3 regions of the Streptomyces sp. NPDC003284 genome follow, and region 3 is predicted to be linked to each of the others. Evidence: riboswitches for the same ligand, from Rfam matches in the RefSeq annotation. Region 3 holds a riboswitch; each other region holds the start of a gene.
The links. Region 3 has a riboswitch for cyclic di-AMP ahead of ACWDYF_RS12765 (LysM peptidoglycan-binding domain-containing protein). Riboswitches for the same ligand answer to the same signal wherever they lie in the genome.
Positions count from the first base shown of each region.

Region 1: linked by a shared signal. The riboswitch ahead of ACWDYF_RS30605 (transglycosylase SLT domain-containing protein) and the one ahead of ACWDYF_RS12765 (LysM peptidoglycan-binding domain-containing protein) in region 3 are both predicted to bind cyclic di-AMP.
Region 2: linked by a shared signal. The riboswitch ahead of ACWDYF_RS17580 (M23 family metallopeptidase) and the one ahead of ACWDYF_RS12765 (LysM peptidoglycan-binding domain-containing protein) in region 3 are both predicted to bind cyclic di-AMP.

Region 1 covers NZ_JBSFSI010000019.1:117,862-122,659, reverse strand. The annotation lists gene ACWDYF_RS30610 (polyprenyl synthetase family protein) at 378-1,388, opposite strand; cyclic di-AMP (ydaO/yuaA leader) riboswitch at 2,064-2,253, shown strand; gene ACWDYF_RS30605 (transglycosylase SLT domain-containing protein) at 2,256-2,744, shown strand; gene ACWDYF_RS30600 (HAD-IIB family hydrolase) at 2,779-3,591, opposite strand; gene fahA (fumarylacetoacetase) at 3,790-4,798, shown strand, end outside.
Region 2 covers NZ_JBSFSI010000007.1:194,418-199,215, forward strand. The annotation lists gene ACWDYF_RS17565 (bifunctional acetate--CoA ligase family protein/GNAT family N-acetyltransferase) at 1-573, opposite strand, end outside; gene ACWDYF_RS17570 (HPr family phosphocarrier protein) at 695-976, shown strand; gene ACWDYF_RS17575 (GntR family transcriptional regulator) at 1,166-1,825, opposite strand; gene ACWDYF_RS17580 (M23 family metallopeptidase) at 2,032-2,790, opposite strand; cyclic di-AMP (ydaO/yuaA leader) riboswitch at 2,803-2,964, opposite strand; gene ACWDYF_RS17585 (M16 family metallopeptidase) at 3,168-4,556, opposite strand; gene ACWDYF_RS17590 (M16 family metallopeptidase) at 4,553-4,798, opposite strand, start outside.
Region 3 covers NZ_JBSFSI010000005.1:83,572-88,369, reverse strand. The annotation lists gene ACWDYF_RS12775 (cytochrome P450 family protein) at 1-1,113, shown strand, start outside; gene ACWDYF_RS12770 (transglycosylase family protein) at 1,280-2,491, shown strand; cyclic di-AMP (ydaO/yuaA leader) riboswitch at 2,674-2,839, shown strand; gene ACWDYF_RS12765 (LysM peptidoglycan-binding domain-containing protein) at 2,844-3,590, shown strand; gene eno (phosphopyruvate hydratase) at 3,857-4,798, shown strand, end outside.

The DNA.
Region 1 (4,798 bases), on a different contig from region 3:
ATTCTCACCCGAATCGGTGAGGAGTGGTGTGGTCCGTGCTTCCATCTGACCAAATCGGCCGCGACGAAGCGTCAGACCGCGGAGCCAACTCCGTGTACGCCTGCGGTATGACACACGAGGGCGGCTTCTCCACCACCCCGTAGGGGTCGGGGTGGAGAAGCCGGCCGGAACCCCCGCCGGGACCAGGTCCGGCCGGGTGGAGAGGCGGGACCGGGGGGTGGAGAGAACCGGCGGGAAGAGGCACGTCGGGCCCCGGCCGACCGGGGCCGGGGCCGGATCCGGGTAGGCGGGCCTGGCCGACCCGGCGTACCAGCCGACCCGGCGTACCAGCCGACCCGGTGCACCAGCCGACCCGGTGCACCAGCCGACCCGGTGCACTAGCCGACCCGGTGGACCACCGCGTCGCACAGCTGGAGCAGGGCCACCTTGGCGCCGCACTCCTTCAGCGGGGCCAGCGCGGCCCGCGCCTCCTCGGCGTAGCGGACGCTGTCCCGCCGGGCCTGTTCGAGCGCGGGATGGGCGCGCAGCGCGGTCAGCGCCTCGGCGTGCCGGGCGTCGTCGCTCAGGTCGGAGTCGAGCAGTTCGCACAGCGCGATGTCCTCGGCGAGCCCGAGCCGGGCGGCGCGCTCGCGCAGCCGCAGCACCGGCAGCGTGGCGACGCCCTCGCGCAGGTCGGTGCCGGGGGTCTTGCCGGACTCCCGGGAGTCGGAGGCGATGTCGAGCACGTCGTCCGCGAGCTGGAAGGCGACGCCGAGCCGCTCCCCGTACTGCGTCAGCACGTCCACGACCCTCTCGTCGGCGCCGGACATCATCGCGCCGAACCGGCACGAGACAGCCACCAGCGAACCGGTCTTGCCGCCCAGCACGTCCAGGTAGTGGTCGACCGGGTCCCGGCCGTCCTGCGGTCCGGCGGTCTCCAGGATCTGCCCGGTGACGAGCCGTTCGAACGCGAGCGCCTGGACCCGGACGGCCTCCGGGCCGAGGTCCGCGAGGATCTGGGAGGCGCGGGCGAAGAGGAAGTCGCCGGTGAGGACCGCGACCGCGTTGTTCCAGCGGGTGTTGGCGCTGGCCACCCCGCGCCGCACGGCGGCCTCGTCCATCACGTCGTCGTGGTAGAGCGTGGCCAGGTGGGTCAGCTCCACGACCACGGCCGAGGGCACGATTCCCGGCGCGTCGGGGTCGCCGAACTGGGCCGCGAGCATCACGACCAGCGGCCGGAACCGCTTGCCGCCCGCCTTGACGAGGTGCTGGGCGGCCTCCGTGATGAACGGGACCTCGCTCTTGGTGGCTTCGAGCAGCCCTTCCTCGACAGCCGCCAATCCGGCCTGGACATCGGCTTCGAGAGCCTGGTCCCGCACGCTCAGCCCGAACGGCCCGACGACGGTCACGAGGGGTCTCCTGTCTGCTGGTGTCTGCTGGCGCTTACACGGTTTGTCGATAGGTCGCTGCCATCACTCAAGTCAGCGTATCCGGTCACGTTTCGATCACCGATAGCGCCCACCGATACAGGCCAGGTGGTATCGGATCACGACCGATATGTTTTCGATCACCACGTATGAACAGATATTTATCGACTTGCTCTTCCCTGCCTCTCCCTCGCCACCCCCGCCCCCCTTCCACCTTCCCCCTCCCCCACTTCCCCCTCCTCCAGCCTCCTCCCTCACTCCCCCCACCGCGCCCACTCTCCTCCTACACGCCGCCCGTGCCCACGTACGTACGAACAGGGCCAGGGCCTCACCGACCGTGATGCCCGTCACTTCCAGCCCTACGAGTCCGATTTACCCTTATTAGTATTTCAATTCCCCTTGGGGGCAAATGCTCCTGGCCGGATTATTCCGTGAGCTGCATCACGCGCACCTCCACCCCCCGCCACGGCCCGCCGACCCCCCGCTCCCCGTCCCCCGCAAGCGAGTTGACCCTTGGCAATCGCAAAGGATCAAGCGGCCAAAATGCCCTGGATCAAGGTCAACTAGGACGATGTATGCATCAGGTACTTGTTCGGGACATGTGCTCTCGCATACGTTCCGGGCCAGTCGAGCGGACGCCGAATCCTGCCAGCGCTCGATGACCACCCACCGACAGCTCATGGCAGGAGCGGGGGACCCAGGTAAGTCGCCGGGCCGGAGCGCCGTACGTCCTACGTCGTACGCCGCGCCGGAACGGCTCGGGGTGAAGCCGTGCTCTCCGGAGCCGGCCGGGCACCTCCCCGCCCGAACCCGACAGCTCACCTCGCAGGCGACGGAGAGGAAATCCCCATGTCTGCACGTCGTCCCAGCCGCTCCCGCGCCGCTCGTCTCGTCCGCACCCTCGCCGTCTCCGGCACCGGTGCCGCGATCCTCGCCCTGCCGCTGATCGGGGCGTCCGGCGCCTCCGCGGCCACCCCGACCGCCGCCACCGCCACCACGGCGAGCACGGTCGCCTACCCGAACACCCTGGACGGATGGATCCGCGAGTCGCTCGCGGTCATGGCCCAGAAGGGCATTCCCGGCACGTACAACGGCATCCACCGCAATGTGATGCGCGAGTCCTCCGGCAACCCGCTGGCCATCAACAACTGGGACTCCAACGCCGCCGCGGGCATCCCCTCCAAGGGCCTGCTCCAGGTCATCCAGCCGACCTTCAACGCCTACCACGTGGCCGGCACGTCGTTCGACATCTACGACCCGGTCGCCAACATCACGGCCGCCTGCAACTACGCCGCCGCGCGCTACGGCTCCATCGACAACGTCAACAGCGCGTACTGACGGGCAGCCGCGTGCCGGCCGGCACGCGGCGGGCTCAGACGAACAGACGATCGAGGACGACGGCGACGCCGTCGTCCTCGTTCGACGTGGTGACCTCGTCGGCGACCGCCTTCAGCTCCGGGTGGGCACCCGCCATCGCCACCCCCCGGGCCGCCCACCGGAACATGGGGATGTCGTTCGGCATGTCGCCGAAGGCGAGGGCGTCCCCGGGGCCGAGTCCCAGCCGCGCCGCGGCCAGCGCGAGACCGGTCGCCTTGGTGATGCCGCAGGGCTGGAGCTCGACGGTCCCCGGGCCCGACATGGTCACCGAGGCGAGCGGGCCGACCGCGCCGCGGGCCGCCGCCGCCAGCTCGTCGTCGGACAGCCGGGGGTGGCGCAGCAGCACCTTGCTGATGGGCGCGCGCCACAGTTCCTCGCGCCGCCCGACCCGCTCGGCGGGCAGCGTCGGGTGCGGCATGCGGTACCCCGGCTCGATGAGCGTGCGGCCGTCCACGCCGTCCTGGTCGACCGCCGCGTACACCTCACCCACCTCCGCCTCGATCTTGCCGAGCGCGGTCTCGGCCGTCTCCCGGTCGAGCGTGACCGACCACAGCATGCGGTCGGCCCCGGCGTCGTAGAGCTGGGCGCCCTGGCCGCACACCGCGAGCCCGGTGCCGCCGAGGGACCTCAGCAGCGGGCGGACCCGCGGCGCCGGCCGTCCGGTGACGACGAGGTGCCGGGCACCGGCCGCCGCCGCCCGGCCGAGCGCGGCGCGGGTCCGCCCGGACACGGAGTCGTCGCCGCGCAGCAGCGTGCCGTCCAGGTCGGTGGCGATGAGGGCGTACGCGGGGGCAGCGGATGCGGGCATGATCAGAGAATACGGATCCGCCAGGCGGGTGACGGGCGGAAACCGGACGACGTCCCTCCGCCGTGTCGTCGGGAGACTCCTCGGACCCTGCCCAAGACAGCGGCCTCCCCCGTAACGTGTGGCGCGACCACATGAACGTGTGGCCAGACACCCATGTCCCCCATGGAACACCGGCACACGAAAGAGAGGCAGTACCCGATGCCCCCCTTCGAGGTCCCCGAGGGCGACCCCTTCGGTCCGCACAACCTTCCCTACGGTGTCTTCTCGCGCGCCGGATCGCAGGAGCGGACCGTGGGCGTCCGGCTCGGCGACCACGTCCTCGACGCGGGTGCGGCGGCGCTGGCACTCGGCTCCCCGTACGCCGCCCTGCTCGCGCGGCCGACCCTGAACCCGCTGCTCGCCGCGGGCCGCACCGCCTGGTCGGACGTGCGGCGCGCGCTGACGGCGTGGGTGACGGTGCCCGCGCACCAGGAGACCGTGGCCCCCTTCCTGCACCCGCTCTCCTCGGTGACCCTGCACCTGCCCTTCGAGGTCGCGGACTACGTCGACTTCTACGCGTCCGAGAACCACGCGCGCAACGTCGGGCAGATCTTCCGCCCGGACGCCGAGGACTCCCTCACCCCCAACTGGAAGCACCTGCCGATCGGTTACCACGGCCGCTCGGGGACGGTCGTCGTCTCGGGCACGGACGTCGTACGCCCCTCGGGACAGCGCAAGGGCCCCGCCGACCCCGCGCCCGTGTTCGGCCCGTCGGTCCGGCTGGACATCGAGGCCGAGGTCGGCTTCGTGGTCGGGGTGCCCTCGCGGGCCGGGCAGCCGGTGGCGCTGGCGGACTTCCGCGAGCACGTGTTCGGGCTGTGCCTGCTCAACGACTGGTCGGCGCGGGACGTGCAGGCGTGGGAGTACGTCCCGCTCGGCCCGTTCCTCGGCAAGTCCTTCGCCACCTCCGTGTCGGCGTGGATCACCCCGCTGGACGCGCTGGAGGACGCGCGGACGGACCCGCCGCACCGCACGCACCCGCTGCTGCCCTACCTGGACGACACCGGCGAGGAGCCTGGCGGCTACGACCTGCGGATCTCCGTCGCGATCAACGGCCACACGGTGTCCGAGCCGCCGTTCTCCACGATGTACTGGACGGCCGCGCAGCAGCTCGCCCACATGACGGTCAACGGCGCCTCCCTGCGCACCGGCGACCTGTACGGGTCGG
Region 2 (4,798 bases), on a different contig from region 3:
CAGCGAGCGGTCCGTCGGCTCGATGTCGAACTCCAGTCGGACGACACCGTCCTCGAAGCTGCGCTTCTGGGTGTACCCGGCGTCGGTGAACACCTTGATCATCTTGGTGTTCGCGGGCAGCACCTCGGCGGAGAAGCGGCGGATGCCGCGCTCGCGGGCGACGGCCGCGATGTGCTCCAGCAGGGCGGAGGCGACCCCGCGGCCCTGGTGGGCGTCCTGCACCAGGAAGGCGACCTCGGCCTCGTCGGCGGGCGCCGGGCCGGGCGCTCCGGCGGGGCCGATGCGGTCGTAGCGTACGGTGGCGATGAACTCGCCGCCGACGGTGGCCGCGAGCCCCACCCGGTCCACGAAGTCATGGTGCGTGAAGCGGTGGACGTCCTTGGCGGACAGGCGCGGGTAGGGCGCGAAGAAGCGGTAGTACTTGGACTCGTCCGACACCTGCTCGTAGAAGCTGACCAGCCGGTCGGCGTCCTCGGCGGTGATGGGCCGGATCCGTGCCGTGCCCCCGTCGCGCAGCACCACGTCGGCCTCCCAGTGGGCGGGGTACGCATGCCGGTCCGACGAGGTCTGCATGGGGCCCAGCGTACGGCTCGCCCCGGGCGGCGGCGCGAGGCGGTGTGTGGCGTACCCACACGGTGCCGCACGTATGGGAAACTGGTCTAGACAACCTGCTACACCTGAAGGGCAGCATCACATGGCTGAGCGCCGCGTCAACGTCGGCTGGGCCGAGGGTCTCCACGCCCGCCCCGCTTCCATCTTCGTCCGGGCCGCCACGGCCGCAGGGGTCCCCGTGACGATCGCCAAGGCCGACGGCAACCCCGTCAACGCGGCCTCCATGCTGGCCGTGCTCGGCCTGGGCGCGCAGGGTGGCGAGGAGGTCGTCCTCGCCTCCGACGCCGAGGGCGCGGAGGCCGCCCTGGAGCGGCTGGCCAAGCTGGTCGCCGAGGGCCTGGAAGAGCTCCCCGAGACCGTCTGAGCGGCCGGAGGGAACACACAGCGCGTCCGGGAACCGCGTCTCCCCCTGCGGGGCGGCGCGGTTTTCGTGTGTCCGCGTGAATTCCCCGCGCGGGAAACGGAAATAGGGCGCGGATATCGGCAGCACATTCCTTCCCGGCCCCTGCCGGTCCCTGCCGATTCCTGCCGGTTCTTTTCTACGGCACGCGTGTTAATTCCGTGTGCTCGATGTGTTGACGGGATGTTTCCGGGCGCTCGCCCGCTGCGCGGCGGTCATCCGCTCGGTGTGCAGGGCGGTCAGGGCGCGGGCGCGGGCGGCGTCGCCGCGTGCCACCGCGTCGACGATCGCCCCGTGTCCGGCCCAGGTCTCGGCCGGGTCGGCGGGGTCCGGCGCCCCGTACATCCAGGTGATCTTGTGCCGCAGCTGGGCCAGGGCGGCGGTCAGCGCGGGGCTGCCGCAGGACTGGGCCAGGGTCTCGTGGAACCAGGCGGCCAGGGACCGCAGCTCCTCGCCGCCCCCGCCCGCGGCCCGCTCCTGACCGAGCCTGACCAGGCCGCGCAGCACCTTCAGATGGCCCTCGGTGCGCCGCTGGGCGGCCCGCTCGGCGCCCAGCGGCTCCAGCAGCAGACGCATCTCCAGCAGGTCGGCGCCCTCCTGCTCGGTCGGCTCGGCCACGCACGCGCCCGCGTGCCGCCGGGTCACCACGAAGCCCTCGGCCTCCAGGGTGCGCAGGGCCTCGCGCACCGGGACGCGCGAGACGCCGTAGCGGCGGGCCAGGACCTCCTCGGTGAGCCGGCTGCCGCGCTCGTGCACCCCGGCGACGATGTCGTCCCGGATCGCCGTGCACACCGAGTGCGCCGGAACACGCATGTCCGACCTCCGTATCCCGTCCCGTGACCGTGGCCGTGTCCATGGCCGTGGCGCGCCCGTGGCGGACACGCCGCGGACGCGCATTCCGACGACTCTAGAACAATGCGCGGGAATTTCCGACGGCGTGACGGAATCCAGGGATATTTTTTGGACAGCCGGGATGCAGTGCGGCGGAGAAGAATACGGAGCGTGCCCGGAGCCGGAATTCAGACCTGCACGCCGTGCGTGCGGAGGTAGGCGATCGGGTCGACGTCCGAGCCGTACTCCGCGCCGGTGCGCGCCTCGAAGTGCAGATGCGGACCGGTGACGTTGCCCGTGGAGCCCGACACCGCGATCTGCTGGCCCGCGGCGACCTGCTGGCCCACCGTGACCCCGATGGACGACAGATGGCCGTACTGGGTGTACATGCCGTCGGCCATCCTGATGACGACCTGGTTGCCGTACGCCCCGCCCCAGCCGGTCTCCACCACCGTGCCGACGCCGACCGCGTGGACGGGGGTGCCGGTCGCGGCGTGGAAGTCGATGCCGGTGTGCGAGCCGGAGGACCACAGCGAGCCGCCGGTCTTGTAGCCGGTGGAGACGTAGGAGCCGGCGATGGGCGGCACGAAGGTGTTGAGGCGCTTGCGCTCGGCCTCGCGGTCGGCCCGCTCCTTGGCCTCGCGCGCCTGCTCGGCGCGCTCGGCGGCCAGCTTGCGCGCGGCCTGCTCGGCCTGCTTCTGCTGGGCGGCCTCCCACTGGGCGGCGGCCTGCGCGTCGACCCGCTCGGCGACGGTGTCGCCGAGGCTGATGACCGGGGTGAGGCCGGTGTCCGCGGGGGCGGGGGTCTCGGCGGCGAGGGCCGGGGAGGCGGCGAGGGTGCCGATGACGCCGGTGGTGGTGAGGGCAGCGACACCCGCCGCGCGGGCGGTGGTGCGCTGCACCCGGCCGGGACGGCGGTGCTTCCCGGTGGCGCGCGTGAACGCCATGTGGTGGCTGGTCCTTTCCTTCCCTCTCGCCTACCGGGTTAGCTGACGGGTTCGGAGCAGGAAGGTCTCCTACGGGTGCCGTGCGCGGCGCACGGTGCCCGATTCACCCCAGGGACTGAGTGGGTCCCCGGCTCCCCTGGCTCGCGCCGTACGGGGACTCGGCGATGACTGTCCGGTGCCGCGGCTGCGGCGCACTGCCCGACGAACAGCCGGACCGACGCTAGACGGGGCCGTGTTCCGCGCCCAAACGGATCCGGGTTTTTGTAGCGCACGCCACAGGGCAGACAGGGCGCCTCCTGCCCAATACGGACATGCCGGGGCCCCGGTGACGCTCCGGTCACCGGGGCCCCACGCGCGCGCGTGCCGCGCGGTGCGTCCTACTCGGCGGCGACCACGGTCACCGGGCCGACGCCGAGCGCCTCGACCGGCTCCTTGATCTGCGCCGCGTCCCCGACGAGCACCGTCACCAGGCGGTCCACCGGGAAGGCGCTGACGACCGCGGCGGTCGCCTCCACCGTGCCGGTCTGCGCGAGCTGCTGATAGAGCGTCGCCTGGTAGTCGTCGGGCAGGTGCTGCTCGACCTGGTCGGCGAGTGTGCTCGCCACGGCGGCGGCCGTCTCGTACTTGAGCGGCGCCACCCCCACCAGGTTCTGCACGGCCACGTCCCGCTCGGCCTCGGTGAGCCCCTCGGCGGCGAGCTTGCGCAGCACCGTGAAGAGGTCGTCCAGGGCCGGTCCGGTGTTCGGCGTGTCGACCGAGCCGCTGATGGCGAGCATGGCCGCGCCGGTGCCGTCGGGCGCCGAGCGCAGCACCTGGCCGAAGGACCGCACGCCGTAGGTGTAGCCCTTCTCCTCGCGCAGGACGCGGTCCAGACGGGAGGTCAGGGTGCCGCCCAGGCAGTAGGTGCCGAGCACCTGGGCGGGCCACACGCGGTCGTGCCGGTCGGGTCCGATCCGGCCGATGAGCAGCTGGGTCTGGACGGCGCCGGGGCGGTCCACGATCACCACGCGGCCGGTGTCGTCGGCGGTGACCGGCGGCACCGGACGCGGCTCGGCCGGCGAACCGGTCCAGGCGCCCAGGGTCTCGCCGAGCAGCTCGTCGAGGTCGATGCCGGTGAGGTCGCCGACGACGACCGCGGTGGCCGTGGCGGGGCGCACGTGCCGGTCGTAGAAGGCGCGGACGGCGGCGGCGTCGACGGCGGCGACGGTCTCCTCGGTGCCCTGGCGCGGGCGCGACATGCGGGCGGTGGCCGGGAACAGCTGCCGGGACAGCTCCTTGGCAGCGCGGCGGGAGGGGTTGGCCAGCTCGTGCGGGATCTCGTCGAGCCGGTTGCGCACCAGCCGCTCGACCTCGGACCCGGCGAACGCGGGCGCCCGCAGCGCGTCGGAGAGCAGCGCGAGCCCCTTGGCCAGCCGGGAGGCCGGGACCTCCAGGCTGAGCCGTACGCCGGGGTGGTCGGCGTGCGCGTCCAGGGTGGCGCCCGCGCGCTCCAGCTCGGCGGCGAAGTCCTCGGCGGAGTGCTTGTCGGTGCCCTCGGAGAAGGCCCGCGCCATGATCGTGGCGACGCCGTCCAGACCGGCCGGCTCGGCGTCCAGGGGCGCGTCGAGGAGCACCTCGACGGCGACGACCTGCTGGCCGGGGCGGTGGCAGCGCAGCACGGTGATGCCGTTGTCCAGGGTGCCGCGCCCGGGGGCCGGGAACGCCCACGGCCTGGCCTCGCCGGCCTCGGGGCGGGGGTGGAACTCCATGGTGGCCAGCTCGGTCACTTCGCCGTCTCCTCGGTGTCGTCCTGGGCGTCGGGGGTGTCGTCCTGGGCGTCGGGGGCGGTCGGCTCGTAGACGAGGACCGCGCGGTTGTCGGGGCGCAGCCGGGTCTTGGCGACCTCCTGGACCTCCTCGGGCGTCACCTCCAGGACGCGCTGGACGGCGGTGAGGGCGAGCTGCGGGTCGCCGAACAGGACGGCGAAGCGGCACAGTTCGTCGGCGCGGCCCGCGACCGTGCCGAGCCG
Region 3 (4,798 bases):
GGCAAGACCGGCATCCCCGGCGAGCGCAAGGCCGAGCTGATGACGCATCTGCTCAACATCGACCCGCCGGACCACACCCGGCTGCGACGTCTGGTCAGCAAGGCGTTCACCCCCCGCAGGGTCGCCGAGTTCGCGCCGCGCGTGCAGGAGCTGGCGGACGGCCTCATCGCGTCCTTCGCCGGGCGCGGCACCGCAGACCTCATCCACGAGTTCGCGTTCCCGCTGCCCATCTACGCCATCTGCGACCTGCTCGGCGTCCCGCGCGAGGACCAGGACGACTTCCGGGACTGGGCGGGCATGATGATCCGTCACGGCAAGGGCCCCCGGGGCGGAGTGGCCCGGTCGGTGAAGAAGATGCGCGGCTATCTGGCCGAGCTGATCCACCGCAAGCGGGCCGCCCTGCCCGCCGAACCGGAGCCGGGCGAGGACCTCATCTCCGGGCTCATCCGCGCCTCCGACCACGGCGAGCACCTCACGGAGAACGAGGCCGCCGCGATGGCGTTCATCCTTCTCTTCGCCGGTTTCGAGACGACCGTCAACCTCATCGGCAACGGCATGTACGCCCTGCTCACCCACCCCGGTCAGCGGGCGCGGCTCCAGGAGTCGCTGGCCGCGGGGGAGAGCGGACTGCTGGAGACCGGCGTCGAGGAGCTGCTGCGCTACGACGGGCCGGTGGAGCTGGCCACCTGGCGGTTCGCCACCCGGGCGCTCACGCTCGGCGGACAGGACATCGCCGCGGGCGATCCGGTGCTGGTGGTGCTGGCCGCCGCCGACCGCGACCCGGAGCGGTTCTCCCACCCCGACACGCTCGACCTCGCCCGCGGCGACAACCAGCACCTGGGGTACGGGCACGGCATCCACTACTGCCTGGGCGCCCCGCTCGCCCGCCTGGAGGGGCAGACCGCGCTGGCCACCCTGCTGACCCGGCTGCCGGACCTGCGTCTCGACGCGGAACCGGCCGAACTGCGCTGGCGCGGCGGGCTCATCATGCGCGGACTGCGGACTCTCCCGGTCGGCTTCACCCCCGTCCCGGTTCCCGCCCCTGCCCCCGCCGCCGCCCCGGCCCCCGCCCCCGGGACGACCACCGGGAACGGCCCCGTTCCCGGGCGCTGACGGCGGTGAACATGACGCGTGTTCAACTATGTGATGTTCATGTGATCTGCGCGGCATGAACTTGTGACAAGTGATCGTCACCCGATACTTTCACCCATCAGCGTGACGCCGGGGCCCTCCCGTCCCGCCGCCGCGCCGTCACTGCCGTCGTGCGAAAGGTCTCCAGATGCTCTCCGGGAACGGTCGTCACCGTCGCCCCCGCCAGGCTCCGGCCCTCCTCGTCGCCGCCGGAGTGACCGGCTCGGCCATCGCCATCCCGCTGGTCGCCGCGTCCGGCGCCAGCGCCGCCGACGGCACCACCTGGGACAAGGTGGCGCAGTGCGAGACCGGCGGCTCCTGGAGCGCCGACAACGGCCACGGCTACTACGGCGGCCTGATGCTCACCCAGGACGACTGGGAGGCGTACGGCGGCCTCTCCTACGCGGCCAGCGCCGACCAGGCCAGCCGCTCCCAGCAGATAGCCGTGGCCGAGAAGATCCTCGCCGACAAGGGGCCCGGCACCTGGCACACCTGCGGGCTGCTGGCCGGGCTCACCAAGAGTTCCGGTACGGCCGACGTCGACACGGGCGTGGGCGGCGACTCCTCGACGTCCGGCGACGGATCCACCTCGTCGGACAAGGACGGCAAGGGCGACAAGGGAGATAAGGAAGGCAAGGGGGACAAGGACGACAAGGGGTCCACCTCGTCCGGAACCTCCGGCTCCACGGGCAAGGGCGGTGACTCCGGCGGCTCCGGCGGCTCCGACGCGTCCGGGAAGCCTCGTACCGGCGAGGGCGGTCTGTCCGACTCGCCCCAGGACGCCGACAACTCATCCGGTTCGTCCGGCTCTTCGCCGGACACCACCCAAACGCCCGGATCCTCGCACGGGACCGACGCGTCGCACGGCGCCACCACCGGACCGTCCGACGGCCCTTCCTCGCCCGCGAAGACGGGCGGTCCGGCCGGGTCCGGCACCTCTCACGGCACCGGCACGCCCGACGCCACCTCGTCCACGGGCACCGGGGACCAGGATCGTGACAACTCCGGCGATGCGGACAACTACGTCCAGGACATCGGCTCTTCGGCGCTCGTCGACACCGGCGCGCTCGGCTCCGGCGGCCGCCACCGCGGCGGCAGCGCCGACGAGGGCGCGACAGGCGGCGCCGCGGACGCCACGGGCGGGCGGCACGCCTCCGGGGGCGGCGGCGCGCACGCCTCGTCCGCCGACTCCTACACCGTGCGCACCGGCGACTCGCTCACGTCCATCGCCGACTCCTTCGGCCTGCACGGCGGGTGGCACACGCTCTATGACGCCAACAAGGGCGCCATCGGGGCCGACCCGGACCACATCGTCGCCGGTCAGAGCCTGGATGTCCCCACCGAAAACGCCCAAAAGTAGCGGGAGTTCACGTCACACTTCGCCTTGTATGTCCTATTCGGTGAAAGTGTGGGATGAGTCTCAGAAGCCCTGATCGTCTTTGAAATCCGGCGGATCACCTGTCTACGGTCATGACCGCTCGCCACCGCGAGCCCCGGCTGCCGCAACGCCGAATCCTGCCAGCGGCCGTACGGGAACAGTCGTCGCGTCAAGCGCCGCAGGCAGGAGCGGGGGACCCAAGGTAAGTGCCGCGCCGGGCAGTTGACCGGAGCGGCTGGGGGTGAAGCCGTGCCTCTCGGAAGGCACGGCCGGGCAACTCAACCGGCCCGAACCCGACAGCTCACCTCGCAGGCGTCGGTGAGGGGATCCTTCCATGCTGTTTTCCGGCAAGGGCAAGCACCGTCGTCCGTCCAAGGCCACTCGCGCCATCGCACTCGCCGGTGTCACCGGCGTCGCCGTCGCCGGTCCGCTGATGGCGGCCGGCAACGCCTCCGCCGCCACCGCCTCCGAGTGGGACGCGGTCGCCCAGTGCGAGTCCGGCGGCAACTGGTCGATCAACACCGGCAACGGCTTCTACGGCGGCGTCCAGTTCACCAACTCCACCTGGGCCGCCTTCGGTGGCACCGCCTACGCCCCGCGCGCCGACCTGGCCAGCAAGTCCCAGCAGATCGCCATTGCCGAGAAGGTCCTCGCGGGCCAGGGCAAGGGCGCCTGGCCGGTGTGCGGCAAGGGCCTGTCCGGCGCCGCGTACTCGGGCGGCAGCTCCTCGTCGTCCTCCTCTTCCTCGTCGTCCTCGTCGTCTTCTTCCTCCTCCTCTTCGTCGTCCTCCTCTTCGTCGTCCTCGTCGAAGAAGAGCAGCACCACGACCCGCTCCACCGAGCAGCAGGCCGCGGGCCGCTCCGCCGACCGCCCGGCGCCGAAGAAGACCGTCACCACCCCCACCGGCAAGAAGGTGAAGAAGGGCGACGGCGAGTACAAGGTGACCGCCGGCGACTCGCTCAGCTCCATCGCCGCCGCCCACCACGTCCAGGGCGGCTGGGAGAAGCTCTTCCAGCTGAACAAGGACATCGTCGACGACGCCGACCTCATCTACCCGGGCCAGCAGCTGCACCTGAAGTAAGGCGCGGCGGCCACCGCCCCACCCCCCCCGTCCCCACGGGCTCCCCGCCCCGGCGCGTTCTCCCCCGTACGCGCCGGGGCGGGGGCATTTCACCTTCCGTTCGGACCCCCGTTCCCGTCTTCTTTGTTCCGTGCTGAAACAATGTGTACGGTCACTCTGTCCACGGGACGGTCGGTCGGCCGGTCGGCGGCCCGGGACGGTTAGGCTCTAGTCGCTCGGCTCACAAGCCCCGCACTTTCAGCGTCACATCCACGAAGGAGATGCTCGTGCCGTCCATCGACGTCGTCGTAGCCCGGGAAATCCTGGACTCCCGAGGCAACCCCACGGTCGAGGTCGAGGTCGGCCTCGACGACGGCAGCACGGGTCGTGCCGCCGTCCCCTCCGGCGCCTCCACGGGCGCCTTCGAGGCCATCGAGCTGCGTGACGGTGACCCCAACCGTTACCAGGGCAAGGGCGTCGAGAAGGCCGTCCTCGCCGTCATCGAGCAGATCGGCCCGGAGCTCGTCGGCTACGACGCCACCGAGCAGCGCCTGATCGACCAGGCCATGTTCGACCTGGACGCGACCGACAACAAGGGCTCGCTCGGCGCCAACGCCATCCTCGGCGTCTCCCTCGCCGTCGCGCACGCCGCCTCCGAGGCGTCCGACCTCCCGCTCTTCCGCTACCTGGGCGGCCCCAACGCGCACCTGCTCCCGGTGCCGATGATGAACATCCTGAACGGCGGCTCGCACGCCGACTCCAACGTGGACATCCAGGAGTTCATGATCGCCCCGATCGGCGCGGAGTCCTTCTCCGAGGCCCTGCGCTGGGGTGCCGAGGTCTACCACACCCTCAAGAAGGTCCTGAAGAACAAGGGTCTGGCCACCGGTCTGGGCGACGAGGGCGGCTTCGCCCCGAACCTGGGCTCCAACCGCGAGGCCCTGGACCTGATCCTGGAAGCGATCAAGGAAGCCGGTTACACCCCCGGCGAGCAGATCGCCCTCGCGCTCGACGTCGCCGCCTCCGAGTTCTACAAGGACGGCAAGTACCTCTTCGAGGGCAAGGAGCGTTCCGCCGCCGAGATGACGGAGTACTACGAGGAGCTGGTCGCGGCCTACCCGCTGGTCTCCCTGGAGGACCCGCTGTTCGAGGACGACTGGGCCGGCTGGAAGGTCCTCACCGACCGTCTCGGCGAGAAGGTCCAGATCGTCGGTGACGACCTGTTCGTC